DNA from 4 places in the Streptomyces sp. KR55 genome. Region 3 is predicted to be linked to each of the others. Evidence: riboswitches for the same ligand, from Rfam matches in the RefSeq annotation. Region 3 holds a riboswitch; each other region holds the start of a gene.

Region 1 (7,113 bases), on a different contig from region 3:
GGTCCAGGTGTTCTTGATGGCGTCCCGGTAGCGCTCGTAGAAGTCCGGGTAGCGCATGGGGCGCAGGGTCAGCTCGAAGCCGGGATCGAGCAGGTTCTGATTGCTGGGCATTACTGGCAGGCCTCGCAGGACTCGGGGTTTTCCAGGGAGCAGGCGACCGCCTCGTCGGGGGCCGGCTGCTGTACGGGGACGGTGGCTTGCGCCGCGCGGGCGATGCGGGTCGCCGGGCGGGAGCGGAGGTAGTACGTCGTCTTCAGGCCCTGCTTCCAGGCGTACGCGTACATCGAGGAGAGCTTGCCGATGGTCGGCGTCTCCATGAACAGGTTCAGCGACTGGGACTGGTCCAGGAACGGCGTGCGGGCGGCCGCCATGTCGATCAGGCCGCGCTGCGGGATCTCCCACGCCGTGCGGTAGAGCCGCCGTACGTCCTCGGGGATCCAGGTGAAGTCCTGCACCGAGCCGTTCGCCTCGCGCAGCGCCTCACGGGTGCGGGTGTCCCAGACGCCGAGGTCCTTGAGGTCCTGCACCAGGTACGAGTTGACCTGGAGGAACTCGCCGGACAGCGTCTCGCGCTTGAAGAGGTTCGACACCTGCGGCTCGATGCATTCGTACACACCGGCGATCGAGGCGATCGTGGCGGTCGGCGCGATGGCCAGAAGCAGGGAGTTGCGCAAGCCCGTTTCGGCGATCCGCGCCCGCAGCGCCGCCCAGCGCTCCGGCCAGGCCGGCTCGACGCCGTAGTGGTCGGGGTGCAGAACACCCTTCGCGGTACGGGTCTTCTGCCAGGCCGGCAGCGGGCCGTTGCGCTCGGCCAGGTCGGCGGAGGCCTCGTACGCGGCGAGCATGATGCGCTCGGCGATGCGGGTGGAGAGGGCCTTGGCCTCGGGTGAGTCGAAGGGCAGGCGCAGCTTGAAGAAGACGTCCTGCAGGCCCATCGCGCCGAGGCCGACCGGACGCCACTTGGCGTTGGACCGGCCCGCCTGCTCGGTCGGGTAGAAGTTGATGTCCACGACGCGGTCGAGGAAGGTGACGGCGGTACGGACGGTGGCGTCCAGCCGCTCCCAGTCGATGCCGCCGGTCGCCGGGTCGGCGAAGGCGCCCAGGTTGACCGAGCCGAGGTTGCAGACCGCCGTCTCCCCGTCGTCGGTGACCTCCAGGATCTCCGTGCAGAGGTTGGAGGAGTGGACCACGTGACCCGGCTCGGCGGTCTGGTTGGCGGTGCGGTTGGCGGCGTCCTTGAAGGTCATCCAGCCGTTGCCGGTCTGCGCGAGGGTGCGCATCATCCGGCCGTAGAGGTCACGGGCCGGGATGGTCTTCTTGGCGAGGCCTGCTGCCTCCGCCTTGCGGTACGCCGCGTCGAACTCCTCGCCCCACAGGTCGACCAGCTCGGGCACGTCCGACGGCGAGAACAGCGACCACTGCTCGTCGGCGTCGACCCGGCGCATGAACTCGTCCGGGATCCAGTGCGCGAGGTTGAGGTTGTGGGTGCGCCGGGCGTCCTCGCCGGTGTTGTCACGCAGCTCCAGGAACTCCTCGATGTCGGAGTGCCAGGTTTCCAGGTAGACCGCGGCCGCGCCCTTGCGCCGCCCGCCCTGGTTCACCGCGGCGACCGAGGCGTCGAGGGTCTTCAGGAACGGGACGATGCCGTTGGAGTGGCCGTTCGTGCCGCGGATCAGGGAGCCGCGGGAGCGGATGCGGGAGTACGCGATGCCGATGCCGCCGGCGTGCTTGGAGAGGCGGGCGACCTGGTGGTAGCGGTCGTAGATGGAGTCCAGCTTGTCCTTGGGGGAGTCCAGGAGGTAGCAGGACGACATCTGGGGGTGCCGCGTACCGGAGTTGAAGAGCGTGGGGGAGGACGGGAGGTAGTCGAGGCGGCTCATGAGCCCGTAGAGCGCGGCGACTTCGTCGACGGACCGGGGGCCCGTCTTTGAACCGAACACAGTGTCCTCGGCGAGGCCGGCGGCGACGCGCAGCAGGAAGTGCTGGGGCGTCTCGACGACCTTGCGCGTGTGGGGGTGCCGCAGGAGATAGCGGCTGTGCAGGGTGCGCAGGCCGAAGTAGCCGAAGCGGCCGTCGGCTTCGGGGTCGACGAGGGCGTCGAGGCGGTCGGCGTGGATGCGCACGAACTCGGCGGTGCGGTCGGCGATCAGGCCCTCGCGGTGTCCGACGGCGACGGACTCGGTGAAGGACGTGACGCCCTGGGAGGCGGCCTCGGCGGCGATGCTGATCGTCAGCAGGCGGGCGGCCAGCCGGGAGTAGGCGGGGTCCTCGGAGATGAGGCCGGCGGCCGCCTCCGTGGCCAGCTCGCGCAGCTCCGTCTCGTCCGCCCGCGCGGACCGGCCGCGCAGCGCGGCGGCGGCGACCCGTCCGGGGTCGGCGTCGGGGAGGTCGGCGGTCAGCTCGGTCAGGGTCCGCAGCAGCGCGGCTCCCGGACCGTCGCTCTCGACCGGAGGCACTGAGGCTGAAGCCGGTTCGGCTGGCGCGATGGTCACGTGGGGCTCTCCCTCGCTCGGCACGGGGCCTTGCGGAGGGCAGGGGGCAGCTCACGAGCGCACACGGCGTCGCGTCCACCGGCCCATTCCACGAGGCCCGGACGTCATGGCACCCGGGCCGGATGGCCGGGCGCACTGTCGGCAGGTCCTCGGACTGACTCTCGTACGACGACATGCGGGCATACGTGTACGAGTACACCGTTGCGGGACAGTTCCGGATTCGCACCGGATTCCCCTGCGCGACAGCGAGCATGAGCATACATCTTGTGCCGGGTTCGCGGAGCACCCCCAGATGTTGTGTCCTGCTGGTTTCAGAGCGTCAACTGGTAGGTGAGGAGAGTGATGTCGTCGAGGTGCGGTACGGGGTTCCAGTCGCGTTCGGGTGTGCGGGTGAAGCCCAGGCGTTCGTAGATCCGGTGGGCGGTGTGCATGGTGCGCTGGGTCGACAGGACGATGCGTGTGCAGCCGGCGATGGCCCGTGCGCGGACTATGCAGGTGCGGACGAGCGCCTCGCCGGCGCCACGGCCTCGCGCCTCCTGAGCCACGGCCAGCATGCGTATCTCGGCCTCGCCGGGGCCCGCGATGTCGGCCATGGGACCGCCGGACGGTACGAAGGTCACGCCGCCCAGGACGTGTCCGTCCGCCACGGCGATCAGGACGTCTGCGGCGGCGGCTCGCTTGGCCACGTCTCTCAGTTCGACGAGGTACTCGTCGCTCTCGCCGAAGTCGAGGAGGCCGTCCTGGAGGTAGGCCTGGGCGGTGATTTCGCCGATGAGCTCGTACTCGTCGGGCACTGCCTGCCGGATCGTGATGTCCATGAAGGCGAGTGTGCCGGAGGGGTACGGCAGCGGGCCGCCGAGTTTCTTGCTCTCGGCGTCCCGCTGGGGGTTTCGTGTGGTCAGTGAGCGGCGTTGGCAGTCGCCGGAGGCAGTTCCGCCTGCACTCCCGGGTCGCCCGCCTCCCCCGTGTAGTCCTCCGGGCTTGTCTCGTCGATGCCCTCCGGGGCCTTGGCGGCCTTCAGGGCGAAGGTGAGGACCACTGTCACGACCAGGTTCAGGACGAACGCCGTCAGGCCGATGTACCCGATCTCCCCGATCCCCGGGATCTCCGCCGACGAGCCGCCGAAGTGCTTCTGCGTCGGCGAGGCCACACCGTACGCGGCGACCGTGCCGTAGATCATGCCGACCGCCCAGCCGGCGAGCAGTGCCCAGCGGTGGAACCAGCGGGTGAACAGGCCGCCGACCAGGGCCGGGAAGGTCTGCAGGATCCAGATGCCGCCCAGGAGCTGGAAGTTGATCGCGACGGTCTTGTCCATGCCGAGGACGAAGATCAGCGCGCCCACCTTCACCAGCAGGGACACCAGCTTGGAGACCTTGGTCTCCTGTGCGGGCGTGGCGTCCGGCTTCAGGAAGTCCTTGTAGATGTTCCGGGTGAAGAGGTTGGCCGCCGCGATCGACATGATCGCCGCCGGCACCAGCGCGCCGATGCCGATCGCCGCGAAGGCGACGCCCGTGAACCAGTCCGGGAACATGTTCTCGAAGAGCTGGGGGATCGCCAGCTGGCCGTTCTCCACCTTGATACCGGCCGCGATCGCCATGAAACCGAGCAGGCCGAGCAGGCCGAGCATCAGCGAGTACAGCGGCAGGATCGTGGAGTTGCGGCGGATGACGTCCCGGCTGCGGCTGGACAGCACGGCCGTCACGCTGTGCGGGTACATGAACAGCGCGAGCGCCGAGCCCAGCGCCAGGGTGGCGTACGTCCACTGCGAACCGTCGGTCGGTACGAGCCCGCCCGCGCCCGCCTCGGTGTACTTGTCGCTCGCCGCGGCGAAGATGTCGTCGAAGCCGCCCAGCTTGATCGGGATGTAGATGATCGCGACGGCGATGACGAGGTAGATCAGCGTGTCCTTCACGAACGCGATGAGGGCCGGCGCGCGCAGACCCGACGAGTACGTGTAGGCGGCCAGCACACCGAAGGCGATCAGCAGCGGCAGGTCCTTGATGAACCAGTGCGTGTTCTCGCCGCCGCCGACGCCCAGGACGTCCAGCACGGCCTGGATGCCGACCAGCTGGAGCGCGATGTACGGCATCGTGGCGAGGATGCCGGTCACCGCCACCGCCAGCGACAGGCCCTTGGAGCCGAAGCGGCCGCGGACGAAGTCCGAGGTGGTGACGTAGCCGTGCTTGTGCGAGACCGACCACAGCCGCGGCAGGAAGACGAACATCATCGGGTAGATGAGGATCGTGTAGGGCACGGCGAAGAAGCCGGCCGCGCCCGCCGCGTAGATCGCCGCCGGGACCGCCACGAACGTATAGGCGGTGTAGAGGTCACCGCCGAGCAGGAACCAGGTGATCCAGGTGCCGAACGACCGGCCACCCAGACCCCATTCGTCGAGGCTGTGCTCGTTCTCCGCCTTGCGCCAGCGTGCGGCCAGGAAGCCCATGACCGTCACGGCGACGAAGAAGAGGATGAAGACGGTGAGTGCGACGCCGTTCACGCCGTCCTTCATGACCCGGCACCCCCCTCGGACTTGCGGGCGCGCTGGTCACGCTGCCACAGCTGGTACGCGATCATCGTCAGGACCGTGGAGATGACCACCCAGGCCATCTGGTACCAGTAGAAGAACGGGATGCCGAGGAAGGCCGGGTCGGTCTTGGCGTACGAACCGACCCACAGCATCGCCACAAAGGGCGCTATGAGGCAGAGGGCGATGATGACGCGCACGGGCGTCACCACCGCCGCTCTGTTCACTTCTGGGGCTTGTGACATCTGGCGGCTCCGTCCCCTCACTGATCACCTGGTGTAATGCGCAGGCAATGTAGGTCACGGTGTCGCACATCCGGAAGCCCTGGTTCACATATCGGTACTCAGCAGCAGCGGAACCCCTGCCTCGGGTCCCTTTCCTGCTGGTCTGTCCGCATTCGCTCGAACTCTCGCCGGGACGGCACCTCCGCCTCCGGATGATCCTTGCGGACGTGCGCCACATAGCGGTCGTAGGCCGACTCGTCGGTCAGCTCCCGCACGTACCAGTGCACCCCGCTAATCACGCGGCGCAGCAGCACCGACGGCCGCATGGCGCTCCTCCTCCTTCTCCTCCCGGCTCGGGAACAGCCCGGCCGGCGCGACGATCTTCGACTCGACGTACGGCGCCTCGCTCAGCGTGGACAGCGCGGGGCGCCGGATGTGCCGGATGCAGATCCGGGTCGCGTCCACGATCACCACGACGATCAGGAGGGCGAGTACGGCGGACAGGACGCCGTCCACCGTGGAGTTGGTGACGACGGTGTGCATGTCGTCCATGGTCTTGGCCGGCGGCAGGATCTCCCCGCGGTCGATGGCGTCCTGGAACACCTGACGCTGCTTGAAGAAGCCGACCTTGGGGTCACTGGAGAACACCTTCTGCCAGCTGGCGGTCAGGGTGACCGTCGCGTCCCAGGCGAGCGGAATGCCGGTGATCCAGGCCCACTTGAGGCGGCCGGACTTCACCAGGAGGGTGGTGCAGACGGCGAGGGCGACCGCCGCCAGCAGCTGGTTGGAGATACCGAAGACCGGGAACAGCTGGTTGATGCCGCCGAGCGGTTCGTGGACGCCCACCCAGAGGAAGTAGCCCCACAGACCGCAGACGATCGCGCTGGTGATGACCAGGCCCGGCTTCCAGCTGACGTTCTTGAACGGGCGGTAGATGTTGCCGAGGGTGTCCTGCAGCATGAAGCGGCCCACGCGTGTGCCGGCGTCCAGTGCGGTCAGGATGAACAGCGCCTCGAACATGATCGCGAAGTGATACCAGAACGCCTTGAGGCCTCCGCCGGTCACCTCGGAGAAGATCTGCGAGACGCCGACGGCGAGGGTGGGTGCACCGCCGGTGCGGGACAGCAGGGTCGACTCCTCGACGCTCTCCGCGGCTGCGGCGAGGTCGGCCGGGGAGATCTGGTAGCCCCAGCTGCCCACCACCTGCGAGGCGTTCTCGACCGTCGTGCCGATGACCCCGGAGGGCGCGTTCATCGCGAAGTACAGGCCCGGGTCGATGATGCTGGCCGCGACCAGCGCCATCACGGCGACCGACGACTCCATCAGCATGGAGCCGTAGCCGATCATCCTGACCTGTGTCTCCTTCTGGATCATCTTCGGCGTCGTACCGGAGGAGATCAGCGAGTGGAAGCCGGAGAGCGCACCGCAGGCGATGGTGATGAAGACGAACGGGAAGAGTGAGCCCGCGAAGACCGGGCCGTCGCCGCGCGACGCGAAGTCGGTGACCGCGTCCATCTTCAGCGTCGGCAGCGCGATGACGACACCGAGGGCGAGCAGCACGATCGTGCCGATCTTCATGAAGGTGGACAGATAGTCGCGAGGTGCGAGCAGCATCCACACCGGCAGGATCGAGGCGATGAAGCCGTACGCCACCAGCCAGATCACCAGCGTGGAGGGGGCGAGGGTGAAGGTGTCGGCCCAGGAGGACTCGGCGACCCAGCGGCCCGCGACCAGCGCGAGCAGCAGCAGCGCGACGCCGATGAGGGAGACCTCGGCGACCCGGCCCGGCCTGAGGACCCGCAGGTAGAAGCCCATCAGCAGCGCGATCGGGATGGTCATCGCGATGGAGAAGGTGCCCCACGGGGAGGCCGCG
Region 2 (7,113 bases), on a different contig from region 3:
CGTTGGCGTCGGCGGCCAGCAGGCCACCGTACGGGCTGGTGCCGTTCTGGGCCGGGGCCGCGTAGGCCGCGCCGTGCATGAGGGTGCCGCCGAATACGGCGGCCGAGGTGCCGATCACTGCACCGCGTAGAAAGTTGCGACGTTCCACAGGTACTCCTTCGTCAAAGAAGGGCGAACGATGGCTTGTTGAGCGCCGCCGACTGGTCACCGGGGACCCTAGGGCCCCTGGCAGGGGACGGTAAGGATCCCTTGGACCAACTCCTCCCGGCCAACCGGTGAGTAGATTTGGCGCAGAAACGATCAGCCCGTCACCAAATGAACCATCAGGGAATTCCCCCGGACCAACTGGTGCAGATTTCTTGATGGGAAGCAGGCCAAGGTGCCCCGGGCCGTTGGCGATTCCCGCTCACCGATGCTGTGGGGCGTCGTTACTGGCACACCGGGGCCGGGGCACCGGTGGGCACCCCGGCCTCCGGAAGCGCTCCGGTCAGGAGGTGGGCAGCTCGCCGCGGACCGTGCGGGCCGCGGTGACCAGGTTCTCCAGCGAGGCGCGGGTCTCCGGCCAGCCGCGGGTCTTCAGGCCGCAGTCGGGGTTGACCCAGAGGCGTTCGGCGGGGATGGCCTTCAGGCCGGTGCGCAGCAGGTCGGCGGCTTCCTCGGTGCTCGGGACGCGGGGGGAGTGGATGTCGTACACGCCGGGTCCCGCCTCACGGGGGTAGCCGTGGGCGGCGAGTTCCCGGGCGACCTGCATGTGGGAGCGGGCGGCTTCCAGGCTGATGACGTCGGCGTCGAGGTCGTCGATGGCCTGGATGATGTCGCCGAACTCGGCGTAGCACATGTGGGTGTGGATCTGGGTGTCCGGGCGTACGCCGGACGTTGTGAGCCGGAAGGCTTCGGTGGCCCAGGCCAGGTAGGCGGGGCGATCGGAGGTGCGCAGCGGTAGGGTCTCGCGCAGCGCGGGCTCGTCCACCTGGATGACGGACGTGCCGGCGGCCTCCAGGTCGTTCACCTCGTCGCGCAGGGCGAGGGCGACCTGCCGGGCGGTGTCGCCGAGCGGCTGGTCGTCGCGGACGAAGGACCAGGCGAGCATGGTGACCGGGCCGGTGAGTATGCCCTTGACCGGCCGGTCGGTGAGCGACTGGGCATATGTCGTCCAGCGCACCGTCATCGGCTCGGGGCGCGAGATGTCACCGGCGAGGATCGGCGGGCGGACGTAGCGGGTGCCGTAGGACTGGACCCAGCCGTGCTGCGTGGCGAGGTAGCCGGTGAGCTGCTCGGCGAAGTACTGGACCATGTCGTTGCGCTCGGGCTCGCCGTGCACCAGGACGTCCAGGCCGGTCTTCTCCTGGAAGGAGATCACCTCCTGGATCTCGGCCCTGATGCGCTTTTCGTAGCCGGCCGGGTCGATGCGGCCCGCGCGCAGGTCGGCGCGGGCGGTGCGCAGTTCGCCGGTCTGCGGGAAGGAGCCGATGGTGGTGGTCGGCAGCAGGGGCAGGCCCAGGTGGGCGCGCTGGGCGGCGGTCCGCTCGGCGTACGGCTGGGAGCGGCGGGCGTCCGCCTCGGTGGCCGCGGCGGCGCGGGCGCGGACGGCCGTGTCGTGGGTGATGGGGGAGTGGGCGCGGGAGGAGAGGTCGGCGCGGTTCGCGGACAGCTCCGCGGCGATCACTTCCGTACCGTGGGCCAGACCCCTGGCGAGGGTGACGATCTCGGCGGCCTTCTGCCGGGCGAAGGCGAGCCAGCGCAGGATCTGGGGGTCGATGTCCCGCTCGGCCGCGGTGTCCAGCGGCACGTGGAGGAGGGAGCAGGAGGCGGCCACATCGACCCGGTCGGCCAGACCGAGCAGCGTGCCGAGCGTGGCGAGGGACTTCTCCAGGTCGTCGACCCAGATGTTGCGTCCGTTGACCACACCCGCGACCAGGCGCTTGCCGGGCAGTCCGCCGACGGCGGCGAGCTCGTCGAGGTTGGCGGCGGCGCCCTCGGTGAAGTCCACCGCCAGCCCCTCGACCGGGGCCTTGGCCAGCACCGGCAGGGCGTTGCCGAGCCGGTCGAAGTAGGAGGCGACCAGCAGCTTCGGCCGGTCGGTGAGGGCGCCGAGGTCGCGGTAGGCCCGCTCGGCGGCGTTCAACTCGGCCGGTGTGCGGTCCTGCACGAGGGCGGGCTCGTCCAACTGCACCCATTCGGCGCCGGCCGCCCGGAGATCGGCGAGGACCTCGGCGTAGACGGGCAGCAGCCGGTCCAGCAGGGTGAGCGGGACGAAGTCCGCAGGCACGCCGGGGGCGGGCTTGGCGAGCAGGAGGTAGGTGACGGGGCCTACCAGGACGGGCCGGGCGGCCAGGCCCAGCGCGAGGGCTTCCTTCAGTTCGGCGACCTGCTTGGTGGAGTCGGTAGTGAACACCGTGTCCGGGCCAAACTCCGGGACGAGATAGTGGTAGTTGGTGTCGAACCACTTGGTCATCTCCAGCGGCGCGACATCCTGTGTACCGCGGGCCATGGCGAAGTAGCCGTCCAAGGCGTCCGCCTCGACGGCCGCCCGGTACCGCTCGGGGATCGCGCCGACCATGACGGTGGTGTCCAGGACATGGTCGTAGTACGAGAAATCACCGGTCGGCACCTCGTGGAGGCCGGCTTCGGCGAGCTGCCGCCAGTTCGTGCGGCGCAGGTCGGCGGCGGTGGCACGGAGGACGTCGGCGGTGACGCGGCCCTTCCAGTAGCCCTCGGTCGCCTTCTTGAGTTCCCGGTTCTGTCCCTGGCGGGGGTAGCCGTACACGGTGGACCGTGCTGCCGCGGCTGCGGACTTGGTAGTCACGGAGATCTCCTTCGCGAGATGAATCCCTGAGATCCCGGGGACGGGACGAGAGCGCGAAGGGTGCGGACCGGGCAGAAGCGACCTCGCGCCGTACGTGATACTGCGCCGTCGATCCGCCTGGTATGTACGCCGACCCGCCCTCGAGGTCACCGGGATGTCCGTGCACGAGCGGTTCGTGCGCGGGCAGTTGGCAGGTCTTCGGACTCGCGGGCACGTCCTCACGACGTGAGGACACCTACTGGCCGTCGCTTCCCAGGCCCTCTTCACCGGACCCAGTGCGTATGACGGCGGTCGTTCCCGCTCACCGCTGCGGGGCAGTCCCGGATTCCCACCGGGTTCCCTCTTACGACGCATCCCGTCTGACGGACGGGGCGTACCAGCTGCACCGGCCAGCCTAGGGGGCGGTCCGGGGCCACGTCGGGTCACATCCAGCATTCGGATGGTGACGTGGCACACCTGACCGATGCGATTAAGGCAGGCCGAGGACGGGAACGGCCGCACACGCGCTTCCCGCCCTCCGCCTGTGAGCAGCCGCCGGATCCCTCGGCTGGCGGGTGCGGTCCGGGCCCGCAGCCCGGTCGCACGAGAGCCGCTCAGCCATGGCCGTACATGTGGAACCCCTCGGCCGGTCTTGCGGCCTAGCAGCCCCGCCTCCACCATCCGCTGGAGCAGTGGGGGCGTAGAGGGGTTCCTTGAACTCGTCGTACAGCGACTCGGCGATCGAGGCGACGGTGTCGAGGCCGATCAGGTCCGCCCAGCTTCAGCTGCCCCATGGGTGGACGCAGCCCAGTTCCATGCCGGTGTCGATATCGGTGGCGGTGGCGAAGCCGGATGCGGCCATGCGGATAGCCGCCAGCAGGTACGGGATGACCAGCGCGGCGACGACGAAGCCCGCCCGGTCCTGGGAGTGCACGACCGTCTTGCCGAGCATGTGGGTGGCGAAGTCCTCGACGGTGGCGACCGTCTTCGGTGCCGTGCGCAGGGAGGACACGATCAGCAAGCTCAGCCTTCCGGGGCGGCGTTGAGGCTGTCGACGATGGTGGAGTGGGCTTTCCGCTGCGTGTCGCGGATGCTTCGGGGGTCGCTGTGGCGGAGCGGCTGAAGCTGGCGGATGTCGTGACGCTCGACCCTCGGCACTTCCGGGCGCTCGTGCCCGATCATGTTCCCGCGTTCACGCTGCTTCCCTGAGGCGGGGAGGGAACGGCCCAGCCCGCCCGGTCTCGGAACGAGCGGGGCTATCGGAGGCCGTGGCGGTCGAGGCGGTGGATCAGGCCGGGGCGGCGCTGGTTGTCCTCGCGCAGGCGGGTCAGGCGCTGCCGGAAGTCCTTGTCTCGTTCGGTGTGCGCGTAGGCGTCGCGCAATTCCGTAAGGAGGGTGACGGCTTGGTCGTAGGCGCTGGTCTTCTTGGCGGCGATGTGTGCCTCGATCTGCTGCCAGGCGGCTTCGGCGTCACGGGCAAGGGCGGTTGGCTGTCGGTCGCGGGCTGCGGCTCGTACGTGTTCGGCGCGCTGTCGGCGTTCTGTGCGCCGCGTGTAGGAGGCGTCCAGGAGGTGGGCGGCGGAGCGGCGCCCGGGGACGGTGGTCGGGGCAGTGTTGCCGCGCAGGCGGTGCATGAGGTCGGTACGCAACCGGGGTTCGGGGCCGAGGGCGAGCCGCAGCAGCAGAGCGTCCTTCTCCTTCTGGGGCAGAGCGGCGATAAGCGGAGCGAGTTCCTTCTTCGTGGGCCTGGCCGACTTCTTGGGCGCGGCGGAACTGGCCTGGGCCGCGACCGCGAGCAGGTCGGCATCCACGCGCAGGAAGTCCGCGAGCGCGGCCTGCGAGGCGGTCAGTTCGCCGAGCCCGGCCGGGACGGGTGGCTCCGGGCAGGTGTGGTACTCCTCTTCGTCGTCGTCCTCGAGTTCCCAGGCGGTGAGCGCGGAGAGCCAGGCCAGGTAGAGAGGGCGCAGGTCGCCGGTGGCGAGTTCGTCGCGTACGCCGATGAGGGCCGCCAGCGAGTCGTCGGCTCCCTCGACCCAGTCGCCACCCTCGTCCTCGCTGGTCATTTCGAGCAGGAGGTGGGTGCGGGTGGTCCAGGCCTGGACATGGTGGTCCAGGCAGTATGGCTGTGCGGTATGCAGAGGCAGGGCTTGTTTGGGCAGGCGGAGCATCAGCCGGTGGGTGCCCCAGTTGGTGACGTACAGGTGGGCGTCGAAGTAGTGCTCGGTCATACGGCGCGGATTGCCGCTCAGGTCACCCCAGTTGTAGGTGTTGGTGAAGCTGGTGGCCGTGATCCGGGCCCGGGTGGAGATGGCCCGCAGCTGCTCCTGTTCCTCGCGGCTGAGCGGCCGCTCAAGCGCCTGGAACTCGTAATACTGGTACTCGCTCACATGGCGGACCCTATCGCCGCCGAGGGTGGGCGTGGACGCGGAGCGGCCACGGCGGCAGTGCCACCGGACGCTGCAGCGGGCGATGGAGCATGGGGCCAGAACGGAGCTCGCGGCCGTGCTGCAGCTGGCGCGGCAGGCTTTGGTGCAGCGACAAGACGCAGCGCCCCTCCGCAGCCACGATCCGAGCGCTGGGCGAGGTCCTCACCGGCGGTGACTTCTACAAGGGCGATGCGGTCACGGCCTTCGCCTGGCCGTTGCTACTTTCAGGCCAGCGGTCTCACCGAACTGTCCGGCGGCCGACTGGAGTTAACCGGGCGGGGCACGGGGCGCGCCGACGACTACCGGCCAGGTCCGGCGCCTGCCGTCGGGGCGCAGAGCACGGTCAGGATTCTGCCGGACTTCGACGTTGTGGCACTCAACGGTCTGGTCCCCGCCGAGGCGCTGCTGCTCGACGCGTTCGCGACCCGGTCGGCCGACCACGTTTGGACGCTGTCCACCGCCTTCCTGCTGAAGGCCCTCCACGCAGGCCGCAGCCTGAAGGAGGCCGCTTCCTTGCAGGGAGCAGCACAGGAGAGGAACTGCCGCAGACCGTCTCGGCCGCCTCCCGCACCGAGAAAGTACGGGATCTGGGTACGTGTCACCTGCTGGAGTGCGTGGACGAGGCACAGGCCGTGGTGATCGCGAAGGGCCGCAGGGCGGGCGCGCTGTGCTCCCGGATCTGTGTCCGAGGCACCTCATGGTGGCTCCCGGCGATCTGTCGGCCTTCCGCACCGCGCTGCTGAAACTCGGCTGCGTACTGCTCGCCCGGACCTGAGCGGGAGGATCACGCCAGGGCGTGGTCCGCGGGGCGTGGGCGCGTGCTCGGAGTGCGGTCAGGGCGGCGGCGCGGCCGGTGGGGGTGAGGGAGAGGGGGGAGCGGTGGCGGTCGCGGTACGCGAGGAAGCCGAGGGCCGTGCCGGGACGCAGTCACTGCCACTGGAAGTGGCGGGTGTCGTCGGGCTGAGGGGGCTGCCGTCGGCGAGGGTGGACGCTCGGCGGCCAGGCTGTGGCCGGCGGTGCCGTCTTGGTGCTGCGGCCGCTGCCGGTCGACCTGGAGGAACTCTCCGGTCTGCTCGAAGGAGACCCGGCCTGGGGCGGTGGTTGTATCGACCTGAACACCGAAGCGTGCCGGCCCACCCTCGCGGACACCGAGGGTCATGGGACGAGGATGAACCGGAAGGCACCGAGCGGTGGCTCCATGTCCCGCGCGCCGGATCGCGCTACGCCTACAGCGACATGGAGGACCTCATCACCACCCTTGACGACCAGGACCTCGCCCGGTTACTCGGCATCGCGATCCAGGGTCGAGGAGCGTTCCGCCGCTTCAAGGACATGCTGGCCACCTCACCGGCACAGCTGGGGCGGTACCGGCTGTTCGCCGGGGAACGGCAGTACGGCCGGGCCCGGGCCTGGCTCGCCGATCAGGGCTACCGGCTGGCGCTGTCGGGCGGCCACTGACCTGAGTGCCTTCACTGTCCCCAGTGCCGGTAGGCCTCAATCCACTCAGCCCCATCGGGCGCCGGATCCGGCAACGGAAGGTCGAGAATGCCGATCGCCTGCCGGTGCCTGCCTCGCGTACAGACCGCCACGATCTGGCTGCCGGGCAGCAGGTCCACCTTCTTCACAGTGACCTCGACCCCGAGAACGACCGTCTTGAACGGGACGGCCAGATGCTCTACGAGCATCGTGTAGAGGCCCGTGAGCTGCTCCTCTTCGTCGTAGGCATCCACGGTGGCCTGCGCGACCAGTTCATCGAGTTCCGCGTCACCCAGCTGCCCGTCCACACGGAACACCGTACCGGTCGGGCCCGCTGCTCCACTTCCTCGGCCAACTGCCCACCGCTCCGCCCTGAGCCACGACGGTCGTCTCTCCCGTGCCGACGGCAAGCATGCTGCCTCGTAG
Region 3 (7,113 bases):
CTCCCGCTGGCTCCGCTGGCCCGACTTCCGCCTCCCCGCCGACCGCGCCGACGCCCGCGCGGCCCTCACCGAGGCCTGGGAGCGTGCCGCCCGCGAGCGGGTCGAGATCGCCTGCGGCGGCGGACGCGGACGCACCGGCACGGCCCTGGCCTGCCTGGCCGTCCTGGACGGCGTACCGGCCGAGGAGGCCGTGGCGTACGTCCGCGCGCACTATGACCGGCGGGCGGTGGAGACATGGTGGCAGCGGCGGTATGTGCGGGGCTTCGCCACCGGGTGAGGGTGTCCGCGAGCAGGGTGGTCGCGTCGGCGGTCAGGGCGTCGACGCGCGGCGCGTCCCGGTCCGGCCTCGTGGTCAGGAGGTTGCACCGCCGCCCATCGGGGGACAGGCCCCTACGCGCAGTACGTGTCCCGGCTCGGCCGTTCGCCGGTCGCCAGGAAGCGGGAGACCGTCCGGTCGCCGCACGCGTTGCCGTTGGCCAGGTAGGCGTCGTGGCCGGTGGAGTCGTTGACGACCATGACCGCCCGCTTGCCGAGCGCCGCACGCATCTTCAGGGCGCCGCTGAGCGGGGTGGCCGGGTCGCGTTCGTTCTGCACGAGGAGGACGTTGGACGGCCCCTCGTCGGTGATCCGCACCGGCGCCTCACGCGGCTCGTAGGGCCACGCGGCGCAGATCATCGCGTTCCGGGGCATGCCCGCGGTCAGCGGGTACTTGGCCCGGCTCTCGAAGACGTCCTTCTGGTACGCGTCGGCGGACGCCGGCCAGGCGGAGGCGGAGTCGTTGCAGATGGTCCCGGCGGCGACCGCGTAGACGTTCTGCAGCACCTCCTCCGGCGGGGACTGCGGCGCGGGCGGCACGGTCCCCTTCTGCACGGCCAGCATCAGCTGGGCGAGGCCGGGGAAGTCGTCCGGGTCGTACATGGTGTTCAGCATGGTCTGACGCAGCACGTTGCCGTCCAGCGCGGGCGGGTTGGCGCCCGGCCAGGGGATCGGCTCGCGGTCGAGGCGGGCGGCCAGATCCAGGAAGGCCGTCCGCACCCCGGCCGGCGTCTCGGCGACCCGGTCCGGATTGCCGGGCGTGGACGCCCACTTGGCGAACTCGGGGAACACGTCCTCGACGCCTCGCTCATGCGCGGCCAGCCAGGCGCGCTGGACCTTGACGGGGTCGGGGTTGTCATTGCTGTCCAGCACGATCCGGTCGGTGCGCTGCGGGAACAGCTCGGCATAGACGGCGCCGACATACGTGCCGTACGAGACGCCCCACGCGGAGATCTTCCGCTCGCCGAGCGCGGCCCGGATGCGGTCGATGTCGCGGGCCTCGTTGGCGGAGCTGATGTGCCGGATCAGCTCGCCGCCGTTGCGTGCGCAGGCGTCCGAGACGCGCTGTGCGTAGACCAGGTTCTCCGTGATGGAGCCGTCGGGGGCGGGCCAGGGCCGCGACGCCGAGATGGCGAGGTCGGCGTGCTCGATGCCGCAGGTGGCGGAGGTGGACGGGGCCAGCCCGCGCGGGGCGAACCCGATCAGGTCGTAGGCGTCGCGTACTTCCTGCGGCAGCTTCTGGCCCTTGCCCGACGGGTCGTTGAGGCTGGACCCGCCGGGTCCACCGGCGATCAGCATCAGGGCGCCGCGGCGGGCGGACGGTTTCTCGCTGGGGATACGGGAGATGGCGACGTCAATCGTCGGTCCCTGCGGGTCGGCGTAGTCCATCGGCACCTCGACCGTCGCGCACTCCTGCCGCGGGTCGAGGCCGGTGCCCTCACACTTGGTCCACTTCAGCGGCGCGGACATGCCGCTCGTGGCGGACGCGGTGAGGGGCGCCAGGACACCGAACACGATGCCGGAGGCGGAGGCGATCAGGGCGAGGCTCTTCGTCATCGGTTTCATGTCTCCGAGCGTGACGGATCTTGATAATCCGTCACATCCGGGCAACGACCCACTTCGCCCGGGGGATTACCCCAGTCCCGCCCTTCGGGTTCACCCCGACACCCTCGCCAACACTTATTGGTGCGTCCGCAAGTACTCCCCGAGGCGGGCGATCGCCGACGGGTTGCGCGGGCTCTCCACCAGGTCGACGTAGTCCAGCGTGAAGATGCGCTTGTGCTTGACCGCGGAAACGTTCCGCAACGGGGCGTAGGACAGCAGGAACTTCTTCTTCTGCTCCGCGCTCACATCGCCGTAGTCGCAGATCACGATCACGTCGGGGTTGCGTTCGACGACCGTTTCCCAGCCGACCGTCGTCCACGAGTCCTCCAGGTCGTGCATGACGTTGACGCCGCCCGCCTTGCCGATGATCTGGTCGGGCGCGGCGTATCGGCCGGAGGTGAAGGGCTGGTCCTCACCGCTGTCGTAGAGGAACACCTTGGGACGGTCGGCGCCCTTGGGTGCCTTCGCCTCGACGTCGGCCACCTGCTTCCGGAAGCCGGCGATCAGCTCGGCCGCCCGCTTCTCCACGCCGAACAGCTTGCCCAGGTTGGTGAGGTCCTCGTACAGCGCCTGCAGCGGCGGCATGATGCCCCGGGAGATCTCCGTACGGCCGTTGCGGCAGGACTCGGTGAGGATGTACGAGGGGATGCCGAACTTGCGCAACGCGTCCGGGGTGAAGCCCGCGTCCTCACGGAACCCGTAGTTCCACCCGGCGAAGACCAGGTCCGCACGGGCGTCCAGGACGTTCTCCTTCGTCACCTGGTCCTTCGACAGCCACGGCACCTTGTCGTAGCCGTCCTTCCACGGCACCCCGCCCAGGTCGCCCTTGTCGTCGGGCATCACGAACCCGGCCATCCGGTCCTCCAGGCCGAGCGCGAACATCAGCTCGGTGATCCCGACGTCGTTGGTGACGACACGGCTCGGAACCTTGTCGTAGGTGATCTTCTTGCCGCAGTTAGTGAGGGTGACGCTCGATGCGCCGTCGGCGGGCGATGTGTCGACCTGCGCGCCGCACCCCGTGGCGAGGGCGGCGAGGCAGAGGGCGGCGGCGACAACGGGCTGGCGCATGAAGGTCCTTAGGGGAGGAGGTCGAAGAGAAGCTGGACGGCGCCGGTCTCCGGGTGCCGTACGGGATGGGCGCGCACCCCGAACACCTCGGCGAGCAGCTCCGGTCGGAGCACGTCGTGCGGTGGCCCGGAGGCCACGACCCGGCCCCCCTCCACGACGTACAGCAGATCGCAGTGCGCGGCGGCGAGGTTGAGGTCGTGCAGCGCGGCCAGCACGGTCAGCCCGCTGGCGCGGACGAGCGACAGGATGTCCAACTGGTGGGCGATGTCGAGGTGGTTGGTGGGTTCGTCGAGGACGAGGACACGGGGCTGCTGGGCGAGGGCCCGGGCGATGAGGACGCGCTGCTTTTCACCGCCGGAGAGGGAGAGGAACCCGCGGCCGGCGAGATGGGTGACCCCGGTCCGGTCCATGGCCTCGGCGCAGACGGTCCGGTCTTCGGCGGCCGTCCGCCCTTGATGCGGCAGCCGTCCCATCCCGACGACCTCGGCGACGGTGAAGTCGAACTCGGCCGACGACTCCTGCGGCAGCGCGGCCAGCACCCGCGCGACGGTCCGCGGATCCATCGCGTGCACGTCGTCACCGTCGAGCCGCACGGTACCGCCGCTCGGTCGCAAGGCCCGGTACACGCACCGCAACAGGGTCGACTTGCCACTCCCGTTGGGCCCGACGAGCCCCACGAACGCCCCGCTCTTCACGCTGAGTCTCAGATCGTCGACCAGCCGGACCGCACCGGCGGCGACGGACACGTCCTCGACGTCGAGCCGCATGTCAACGACCTCCGAACGCGTAGCCGCCGCGTCGCATCAGCAGCAGGAAGGCGGGCACCCCGACGACGGCGGTGATGACCCCGACCGGCAGTTCGGCCGGGGCGAACAGCAGCCGCGACAGCACATCCGCCCACACGAGCAGGACGGCCCCGGCGAGGGGAGCCACGACCAGCACGCGCCGGTGATCGGCACCGACGAGCATCCGTACGACATGCGGCACCATCAGCCCGACGAACCCGATGGCCCCGCTGACGGCGACGACGGTCCCGGTCACGGCGGCGGTGACGAGGAACAACTCCCGCCGTAGTCGGGCCGGTTGCACTCCGAGTGCTACGGCGGTCTCGTCCCCCATGGCAAGGGCGTTCAGCGACTCTGCGCGCCGGGCAAGCCATGCCCACCCGGCCGCCACGGTCACGGCGGCGATCGGTACCTTCCCCCAGGTCGCCCCGCCCAGACTCCCGAGCAGCCACATCATCGCGGACCGGGCGGCCTCGCCGCGGGCGGCGCCGAAGACCATCACCGTGGTCACGGCCTCGAAGCCGTACGCCAGAGCCGTCCCGGTCAGGATCAGCCGCAACGGGGTGAGCCCGTGCGTTCCGGACCGGGCAACGGCGTACACGATCGCCATGGCGGCGAGCGCGGACCCGAAGGCGGACAGGGACAGAGCCCACACCCCGAGCCCCGCGAAAACACCCAGCAGGATGACGGCATTGGCTCCCACAGCGGCACCGGACGAAATCCCGAGCACGAACGGATCGGCAAGGGCATTACGCACCATGGCCTGCACGGCGACCCCGACGGCAGCGAGCCCGGCCCCGACGACGGCGGCGAGGACGACGCGGGGCAGCCGGATCTCCCAGACGATGGTGTACGGGGCGACGTCACCGGCGTTGACCGTCCCGCCGCTGAGCCCCGCCCACAGGAAACGGAAGACGCCGGCCCAGCCGAGCCCGGCGGCACCGAGGCCCACCCCGCACAGCAGGGAAAGGGCGAGTAACAGCCCGAGCCCAAGGGACAGCGGCACGACGGGTATTCGGCGCACGGTCGGCGGGTCCTTCGCCTCGGGCCGCCTGATGAACGAGAGCAAGGAGACGGCCCGCACGGCCGAACCGCGCGATCCCCTTCCCGCAGTCCACGGCGAGCAGTCACAGGGTCACGAACCGCGGGTAATCGGGCTTGCGCGAACCGTCCACCGGGGCGGCCACGCTTACCGTTGCGGGTCAGCGCCGGACTCTCACCGGACTTCCCCCACGGGACGCGGGGGGAGCGTAGCAAACCGGGCATCGGTCGACATCGGCGCCCTGCGTTCCCGCGGGAGCGGCCCAGGCAGCCTCGTATGGGTGGAGGTCCCTGGTTCGGGCTCGACGTCACCCTCCAAGGACGGTGACCGGTTGTCGGTCACATCGTCGCAGGAGTCACCTGCCCCGACTCGTAGGCCACGATGACCAGTTGGGCCCTGCGTCTCGCGTTCGCGCTCAGGACGGCGTCCGCGCCGCCGCCAGCAGACGGCTCACCTCGTCCGACGTGATGGTGAGGGCGGCGCCCACGGTGGTGAGAACCTCGCGTTCGGCGGGAGTGTAGGGGCCGTCGGCCAGGGCGATGCGGGCGCCCTGGAGGAGGATCGACTCGCGGCCGGCCGGGGCGAGGTGCGGGGCGAGCGGGTCGAGGGCCTCGTGCAGCTCTATGGCCAGCCCCGGTCCGCAGGGCGCCCCGAAGACCCGTCCGGTGTCCGCGGCCAGCGCCTCGACGAGGGCGCCCAGCTGTTCCTCGGTGCAGTCCTCGAACCCGGCCGCACGCACCGTTCCCGCGGCGGCCGACAAAGACGTACGGGTGCGGGTGCCGCCCGCGGCCAGCACCGCGAGGGCGACGGTGTGCACGGCGTCGCGGAGCATCGCCGAGAAACGGCTGGTGGTCGGATGGTCGAGGACGTCGGCACCGAAGTGGCGCCGGCAGGCCGCGCACTCCACGACCGGCCCGGTGTTGCCGCGCGGCAGCACGGGCAGGCCGAGCAGGATGAAGCGGCGGCGGCCGGTCAGCCGCTGGTAGTTGCGGTCGCCCCCGCAGCCGGGGCAGAAGAACTCGCCGTCGCCGACGGCCGTCCATGCGGTACGGGTGCCCAGCATGCGCGAACGCCTGGTGGCACGGCCGTTTCGTCCCCGTCCTGGCAGCACGTCGCACCTCCCGTAACCCCACGGCAACATCGCCGCGCTTGCGTGATGTTAGCCACATCGGTGAGGCGGAGTCAGTACCCAGGACGAGACCTTTCCGTGACCTGCACAGGTCAATGGCCGGAAACCGACGGCCCCGCCCACCGACAAACGGCGAGCGGGGCCTCTGAACCCCGGTTAGGGCAGCGCCCTTAAAGGGGCGCGGGGAACTGCGTGACCAGCCACAGGGGCGCCGCAGAAGACCGACAACCGATCGCGGCACCCCCCTATCGCGGCCCAACCCAGCGGAGCGAACCCTCAGCGAGCCGCCCGGTTGACGGCCGAGACGACCGCCTTCAGCGAGGCACGTGTCGTGTTCGCATCGATGCCGACGCCCCACAGAACCTTTCCGTCGATGGCGCATTCGATGTAGGAGGCGGCCTGCGCGGAGGCGCCCTCGCTCATCGTGTGCTCCTGGTAGTCCAGGAGCCGGACGTCGACGCCGATGCCCTGCAGCGCGTGGAAGAACGCGGAGATCGGGCCGTTGCCGGTGCCGACCAGCGTCGTCTCGACGCCGTCGACCTCGGCCTCCACGGTCAGCGTGTCCACGCCGTCCCGGTCGGTCGTGGACTGGCCGTTCTTGACCTGGATACGGCCCCAGGGGTTCTGAGAGTTCGGCAGGTACTCGTCCTGGAAGGTCGCCCAGATGTCCTTCGGCGTGACCTCACCGCCCTCGGCGTCCGTCTTCGCCTGGATGATCTTCGAGAACTCGATCTGCATCCGGCGCGGCAGGTCCAGCTTGTGGTCGTTCTTCAGGACGTACGCGATGCCGCCCTTGCCGGACTGCGAGTTGACGCGGATGACGGCCTCGTAGGAGCGGCCGACGTCCTTGGGGTCGATGGGCAGGTACGGCACCGCCCACTCGATGTCGTCGACCGTGACACCCTTGGCCTTCGCGTCGGCCTCCATGGCGTCGAAGCCCTTCTTGATGGCGTCCTGGTGGGAGCCGGAGAAGGACGTGTAGACCAGGTCGCCCACGTACGGGTGGCGCGGGTGGACCTCCATCTGGTTGCAGTACTCCCACGTACGACGGATCTCGTCGATGTCGGAGAAGTCGATCTGCGGGTCGACGCCCTGCGAGAACAGGTTCATGCCCAGGGTGACCAGATCGACGTTGCCGGTGCGCTCGCCCTGCCCGAACAGGCAGCCCT
Region 4 (6,420 bases), on a different contig from region 3:
CCGGGGACGGTGATCCCGGACGCAGCATACGACCTGGTACGGCGGCTGGCGGCCGGCCTCGGACACGAGCTGTGATCGATCTCGACGCGTATGTGAAGGGCGTGCTCGACGGGAAGCGGGCGATGGTGGCCCGGGCCATCACCCTCGTCGAGTCCACCCGGCCCCAGCACCGGGCGCTGGCGCAGGAGTTGCTGACCGAGCTGCTGCCGCACAGCGGGAAGGCGCGGCGGATCGGGGTCAGCGGGGTGCCCGGCGTGGGCAAGTCGACGTTCATCGACGCGTTCGGCACCCTGCTCACCTCGCTCGGACACCGGGTCGCCGTGCTCGCCGTCGACCCGTCGTCGAGCCGTACGGGCGGCTCGATCCTGGGCGACAAGACGCGGATGGAGCGCCTGGCGGTCGACCCGGCGGCGTTCATCCGCCCCTCCCCCACCGCCGGCACGCTCGGCGGCGTCGCCAAGGCGACCCGCGAGTCGATCGTGGTGATGGAGGCCGCGGGCTACGACGTGGTGCTGGTGGAGACGGTCGGCGTCGGCCAGTCGGAGACCGCGGTGGCCAACATGGTCGACTCCTTCCTGCTGCTGACCCTGGCCCGCACCGGCGACCAGCTGCAGGGCATCAAGAAGGGCGTCCTGGAGCTGGCGGACGTGATCGCCGTGAACAAGGCGGACGGCCCGCACGAGCGCGACGCCCGCGCCGCGGCACGGGAGTTGTCGGGCGCCCTGCGTCTCATGCACGGCAAGGACGCCGCCTGGACCCCGCCCGTCCTGCACTGCAGCGCCCGTGAGTCGACCGGCCTGGACACCGTGTGGGAGCGCCTGGAGCAGCACCGCACCCTCCTGGACTCCACCGGCCGGCTCGCCGCCAAGCGCCGCGACCAGCAGGTCGACTGGACCTGGAGCATGGTCCGCGACGAACTGCTGGGCCGTCTGCACGCGGACCCGGCGGTACGGGCCCTCGCACCGGAACTCGAACAACGGGTCAGGGACGGGCAGTTGACGGCCACGCTCGCGGCGGAGCGCCTGCTCGACGCCTTCGAGAGGGCCGGCGACGGCGCGTCCCACGGGGCGTGAGCGGGCGTCCGCCGCCCGCGCGCCTCCCGGGGTGCGCTTGTCTCCATCCCTGACCGAGCACTACTGTCACCACGCCTTGGTGCACGGGAAATCCGGTGAAACACCGGTGCGGCCCTCGCCACTGTGATCGGGAAGTCCGGCTCCGGCCCTTACGGGCAGCCACTGGGTCCTTGTGATCCGGGAAGGCGGAGCACGGGCGGTGGTACCCGTCAGCCAGGAGACCGGCCAAGGCACGTCAACCATCCACGAGGTGCTGGAGAGGGTCTGCTGAGCCATGCACATAGCCGAGGGTTTTCTGCCTCCTGCGCACGCGGTCGCCTGGGGCGCCGCGTCCGCGCCGTTCGTCGTCCACGGAGTCCGGTCACTCACCCGTGAGGTCAGGGAGCACCCCGAGAGCACACTGCTCCTCGGCGCCTCCGGAGCCTTCACCTTCGTCCTGTCGGCCCTGAAACTGCCCTCGGTGACCGGGAGTTGCTCCCATCCCACCGGCACCGGGCTGGGCGCGATCCTGTTCCGGCCACCGGTCATGGCGGTTCTGGGCACCATCACCCTGCTCTTCCAGGCGCTGCTGCTCGCGCACGGCGGCCTGACCACGCTCGGCGCCAACGTCTTCTCCATGGCGATCGTCGGGCCGTGGGCCGGGTACGGGGTGTACCGGCTGCTGCGCCGGTACGACGTGCCGCTGATGGGCGCCGTGTTCTGCGGCGCGTTCGTCGCCGACCTGTCCACGTACTGCGTCACCAGCGTGCAGCTGGCGCTCGCCTTCCCCGACCCGGGCAGCGGATTCCTGGGCGCGCTCGGCAAGTTCGGCTCCATCTTCGCCGTCACCCAGATCCCGCTCGCGGTGAGCGAGGGGCTGCTCACGGTGCTGGTGATGCGTCTGCTGGTGCAGTCGAGCCGGGGTGAGCTGACCCGGCTCGGTGTCCTCCTCACCCAGAAGGCCGGCACCGGGGCGGTGGCCCGATGAGCCGGAACACGAAGATCAACGCCCTGCTGCTGCTCCTCGTGGCCGCGCTCGCGGTGCTACCGCTGGCCCTCGGTCTCGGCGACGACAAGGAGAAGCCGTTCGCCGGCTCCGACGGTGAGGCGGAGACGGCGATCACCGAGCTCGAACCGGACTACGAGCCCTGGTTCACGCCCCTGTACGAGCCGCCGTCCGGCGAGATCGAGTCGGCGCTGTTCGCCCTGCAGGCCGCCATCGGTGCGGGCGTGCTCGCCTACTACTTCGGACTACGGCGCGGGCGGCGGCAGGGTGAACAGCGGGCTCTGAGGGACGCCGGGGAAGACGCGGGCAAGACGCCGGCCGAAGGGGCCTGAGCCCCCGTGCTGCCGATCGATGCGGCGGCGCACAGCAGTCGCTGGCGCCGCCGCCACCCCGTGGACAAGGCCGTGCTCGGGCTGGGTCTCACCCTGCTCGCGATCTCGCTGCCGCCCTGGCCGGGCGCCGCCCTGGTCCTGGTGACGGCGGTGGTGGCGCTGCTCGGTCCGGCGGGCGTGCCCCGGCGTCGCCTGTGGCGGGCGTACCGGGTGCCGCTGGGGTTCTGCGTGACCGGAGCGGCCACCCTGCTCGTGCAGGTCGGCGGGCCGGGCGGGTTCGTGTCCCTGGCCGACGGGGGCCCGGTGCGCGCCGGGGAACTGCTGCTGCGCACCTCGGCCGCCTCGCTCGGCGTGCTGCTGTTCGCGTTCACCACCCCGATGTCCGATCTGCTGCCGCGGCTGGTGCAGGCCGGGGTGCCGGCGCCGGTCGTCGACGTGGCGCTGGTGACGTACCGCATGAGCTTTCTGCTGCTCGACTCCGTGCGCCGGATCCGGGAGGCGCAGGCCGCCCGGCTCGGCCACACCACGCGGGCCGCGACCTGGCGTTCCCTGGCCGGGCTCGGCGCGACCGCCTTCGTCCGGGCCTTCGACCGGGCGGCGCGGCTGCAGACCGGGCTCGCCGGACGCGGCTACGACGGCACCCTGCGTGTCCTGGTGCCCGAGGCCCGGTTCTCCGTCCGCTTCACGGCCGCGAGCACCGCACTGCTGGCGGCGCTGGCCGCCCTCACCTTCGTACTGGAAAGGCCGCTGTCATGAGCGAGCCCGCGCTTGTCGCCCTGCGGGGCGCGTCCTTCGCCTACGACGAGGGCCCCGTCGTGCTCGACGGCCTCGACTTCGCGGTGCCCGAGGGGCGGGCGCTGGCCCTGCTCGGGCGCAACGGCAGCGGCAAGACCACGCTGATGCGGCTGCTCAGCGGCGGACTGCGGCCGCACACCGGGCAGTTGACGGTGGAGGGCCGGCCGGTGTCGTACGACCGGAAGGGCCTGACCCGGTTGCGGACCACCGTCCAACTGGTCGTGCAGGACCCGGACGACCAGCTGTTCGCCGCGTCCGTCGCGCAGGACGTGTCCTTCGGTCCGCTGAACCTGGGGCTGTCCGACGCCGAGGTGCGCTCCCGCGTCGCCGAGGCGCTCGACGCCCTGGACATCGCCGGGCTGGCCGACCGGCCCACGCATCTCCTCTACTACGGGCAGCGCAAACGGACCGCGATCGCCGGTGCCGTCGCCATGCGCCCGCGGGTGCTGATCCTCGACGAGCCGACCGCCGGGCTCGACCCGGACGGTCAGGAACGGCTGCTCGCCACCCTCGACGCCCTCCGTGCGCGCGGCACGACCGTGGTGATGGCCACCCATGACGTGGATCTCGCGCTGCGCTGGGCCGACGACGCGGCCCTGCTCACCCCGTCCGGCGTCCGCACGGGGCCCGCGCCCACGGCGCTGGCCCGCACGGACCTCCTCCGGCAGGCCGGGCTGCGGCTGCCGTGGGGCGTCGCGGCGGCGGAACTGCTGCAGGCGCAGGGGCTGTTGGGTGAGAACGTCGCCGGTCCGCGGACGGCGGAGGAGCTGGCCGCCGTGACGGCGACTGCCTTGTGATGCATGCCATACCGCGCACGGCAGTTTTTTACCCGGCTCGATGATTGCCGGGCGCCTGAGATCCGTATCCCTTGGCGTCCGGAGCCGTTCGCACCAGGAGGCAGAATGCGCATAACGCGCAGCATGGTCGGAACCGTCTTCGTCGGCGGCGCGCTGACCCTGACCATCGCCGCCCTCGCCTACCCCGCCATGCTGGGGGTCGAGAACACGTCGAGCACCCCGGATCGCATCATCGCCAACACCCCGTACGGGCCGCTCACCGAGGCCGACCGCGACTTCGTCGTCAAGGTGCGTGCGGCCGGGCTGTGGGAGTACCCGCTCGGCCTGATGGCGATGGAGCGCGGCACGACGAAGGAGATGAAGGAAGCCGGCGAGCACCTGGTGGTCGGGCACGCCCGGCTCGACGAGACCTGCCGCAAGATCGCTCCCGAGCTCGGCATCACGCTGCCCAACCAGGCCTCCCCGCAGCAGGAACAGTTCGTGGCGACGGTGGACGCGGAGCAGGGCAAGCAGTTCGACACCACCGCGGCGAACATCATGCGCATCACGCACGGGCAGATCTTCCCGGTCGTCGCCAAGATCCGCGCCAGCACCAAGAACACCCTGGTCCGGGCGCTGGCCGACCAGGCGAACGACACGGTGCTCGACCACATCACGGTGCTCGAGAAGACCGAGATGGTCAACTTCGACCAGGTCAACTTCCAGCAGACCAGCCCGCCGAAGCTGCCCAAGGAGCAGGTCACCCCGCCCCCGCCGCAGCCCGGCGCCCCCGTCGTGGCCCTCACCGAACCCCCCGGCCTGGACGTGAACACCAGCTCCCCGACGCCCGCACCCACGGCCAGCTCGACGGTCCGCTGACGGGGCGCCCGCTCAGGCCGAGCGCTTGCGGGACGTGGTCTTCTTCGCGGCGGTCTTCTTCGTCGTGCTTTTCGCGGTGCTCTTCGTGGACGCCGTCTTCTTTCCCGTCTGCGTCGACTTGGCGGTCGACTTCTTCGCCGTGGACTTCTTGCCCGCGGGCTCCTTGGGCGCGCTGCGGCTCGTCCTGCGCCGGGGGAGCTCGCGGACCTCGGCCGGCTGTTCGCCGCGGGACTCCTTCGCCGCCCTGACGCTGCTCTCCAGGGCGGCCATCAGGTCGATGACCTTGCCGCCCTTCGCCGGCTCGGGCGCCTCGGGGGGTGCCTCGCCGGCGGCCTTCGCGGCGATGACCTCCTCGACGGCCTCGCGGTACTCGTCGTGCAGGTCCTCGAGGTCGACCTCGCCGAGGGTGTCCATCAGGGCGTCCGCGAGGTCGAGTTCCTTGTTGCGGACGGTGACGTCGGTCTCGGGGGCGACGCCCTCGGGGGCGCGGACCTCGTCCGGCCACAGCAGCCCGTGCATGACGATGGCGTCGCCGACCACCCGCAGCATGCCCAGCCGCTCCCGGCCGCGCAGCGCGAACTTGGCGATGGCGACCTTGTTGCTGCGTTTCAGGGCCTCCCGCAGCAGGGTGTACGGCTTGGCGGCCGGGGCGCCGCTCGCCGCGAGGTAGTACGCCGCGTCCATCTGGAGCGGATCGATCCGTTCGCCCGGCACGAAGGCCACGATCTCGATCGTCTTCGCGGTCGGGAGGGGCAGATGGGCCAGATCCTCGTCCGTGATCGGAATGATCGACCCGTCCGCGTCCTCGTAGCCCTTGCCGATCTCCGCCCCGCTGACCTCGCGGTCCTCCAGCTCGCAGAACTTGCGGTACCGGATCCGCCCGCCGTCCTCCGTGTGGATCTGGCGGAACGAGATCGAGTGGCTCTCCGTGGCGTTCACCAGCTTGACCGGGACGCTGACGAGGCCGAACGAGATGGCGCCGTTCCATATGGATCGCACATCCAGCACCTTTCGCGACGGCATCAAGCAGTATCAGGCGATATCACCCGTTTTCATGTGATTCTCATCGTATGACGCCGATCACAGAGGTGGAGGGGCGGCGGGTCGCGCTGAGCAATCTCGAGAAGGTGCTGCACCCGGCGACCGGGTTCACCAAGGGCGAGTTGCTGCATTACTACGCGACGACCGCCGACGTGCTGCTGCCGCATCTGCGGGATCGGCCGGTGTCCTTCCTGCGCTACCCGGACGGGCCCGACGGGCAGGTCTTCTTCACCAAGAACGTGCCGCCGGGTACGCCCGAGTGGGTCACCACCGCCGAGGTGCCCCGTTCGGAGGGTCCGGCCCGGATGGTGCTCGTGCAGGACCTGCCGAGCCTAGTGTGGGCCGCGAACCTGGTGACCGAGTTCCACACGCACCAGTGGGTGATCCAGGAGCCGGCGATGGCCGACCGGCTGGTCTTCGACCTGGACCCGGGCGCACCGGCGACCGTCGTCCAGGCTTGCGAGGTCGCGCTGTGGCTGCGGGAGCGGCTGGCGGCGGACGGCATCGACGCGTACGCGAAGACATCCGGGTCGAAGGGG

What was found. A riboswitch is a leader RNA that binds a small molecule or an ion and turns the genes downstream of it on or off. The one in region 3 is predicted to bind cobalamin.
Region 1: it holds a riboswitch for cobalamin, as region 3 does, so the genes downstream of both, ACTWQJ_RS01775 (ribonucleoside-diphosphate reductase subunit alpha) here and ACTWQJ_RS16110 (FecCD family ABC transporter permease) in region 3, are expected to answer to the same signal.
Region 2: it holds a riboswitch for cobalamin, as region 3 does, so the genes downstream of both, metE (5-methyltetrahydropteroyltriglutamate--homocysteine S-methyltransferase) here and ACTWQJ_RS16110 (FecCD family ABC transporter permease) in region 3, are expected to answer to the same signal.
Region 4: it holds a riboswitch for cobalamin, as region 3 does, so the genes downstream of both, ACTWQJ_RS43140 (energy-coupling factor ABC transporter permease) here and ACTWQJ_RS16110 (FecCD family ABC transporter permease) in region 3, are expected to answer to the same signal.

Annotation. Positions count from the first base shown of each region.
Region 1 is NZ_JBQQCE010000006.1:26,201-33,313, reverse strand. Features, by position in the region: gene ACTWQJ_RS01780 (ribonucleotide-diphosphate reductase subunit beta) at 1-111, opposite strand, end outside; gene ACTWQJ_RS01775 (ribonucleoside-diphosphate reductase subunit alpha) at 111-2,492, opposite strand; cobalamin riboswitch at 2,616-2,751, opposite strand; gene ACTWQJ_RS01770 (GNAT family N-acetyltransferase) at 2,804-3,310, opposite strand; gene mctP (monocarboxylate uptake permease MctP) at 3,391-5,001, opposite strand; gene ACTWQJ_RS01760 (DUF3311 domain-containing protein) at 4,998-5,261, opposite strand; gene ACTWQJ_RS01755 (YbdD/YjiX family protein) at 5,360-5,566, opposite strand; gene ACTWQJ_RS01750 (carbon starvation CstA family protein) at 5,532-7,113, opposite strand, start outside.
Region 2 is NZ_JBQQCE010000110.1:14,441-21,553, reverse strand. Features, by position in the region: gene ACTWQJ_RS18215 (alkaline phosphatase PhoX) at 1-148, opposite strand, end outside; gene metE (5-methyltetrahydropteroyltriglutamate--homocysteine S-methyltransferase) at 488-2,806, opposite strand; cobalamin riboswitch at 2,979-3,202, opposite strand; partial or broken gene ACTWQJ_RS18205 (3-hydroxyacyl-CoA dehydrogenase family protein) at 3,400-3,800, opposite strand; gene ACTWQJ_RS18200 (hypothetical protein) at 3,851-3,994, shown strand; gene ACTWQJ_RS18195 (hypothetical protein) at 4,042-5,172, opposite strand; gene ACTWQJ_RS18190 (UPF0158 family protein) at 6,337-6,669, shown strand; gene ACTWQJ_RS18185 (calcium-binding protein) at 6,681-6,995, opposite strand.
Region 3 is NZ_JBQQCE010000093.1:5,696-12,808, reverse strand. Features, by position in the region: gene ACTWQJ_RS16130 (phosphatase domain-containing protein) at 1-277, shown strand, start outside; gene ACTWQJ_RS16125 (alpha/beta hydrolase) at 391-1,881, opposite strand; gene ACTWQJ_RS16120 (ABC transporter substrate-binding protein) at 1,996-2,988, opposite strand; gene ACTWQJ_RS16115 (ABC transporter ATP-binding protein) at 2,997-3,755, opposite strand; gene ACTWQJ_RS16110 (FecCD family ABC transporter permease) at 3,757-4,797, opposite strand; cobalamin riboswitch at 4,900-5,026, opposite strand; gene ACTWQJ_RS16105 (TerB family tellurite resistance protein) at 5,231-5,926, opposite strand; gene leuA (2-isopropylmalate synthase) at 6,221-7,113, opposite strand, start outside.
Region 4 is NZ_JBQQCE010000498.1:52-6,471, forward strand. Features, by position in the region: gene meaB (methylmalonyl Co-A mutase-associated GTPase MeaB) at 72-1,073, shown strand; cobalamin riboswitch at 1,134-1,317, shown strand; gene ACTWQJ_RS43140 (energy-coupling factor ABC transporter permease) at 1,348-2,040, shown strand; gene ACTWQJ_RS43145 (energy-coupling factor ABC transporter substrate-binding protein) at 2,037-2,390, shown strand; gene cbiQ (cobalt ECF transporter T component CbiQ) at 2,397-3,146, shown strand; gene ACTWQJ_RS43155 (ATP-binding cassette domain-containing protein) at 3,143-3,982, shown strand; gene ACTWQJ_RS43160 (DUF4142 domain-containing protein) at 4,088-4,840, shown strand; gene ku (non-homologous end joining protein Ku) at 4,853-5,839, opposite strand; gene ligD (non-homologous end-joining DNA ligase) at 5,911-6,420, shown strand, end outside.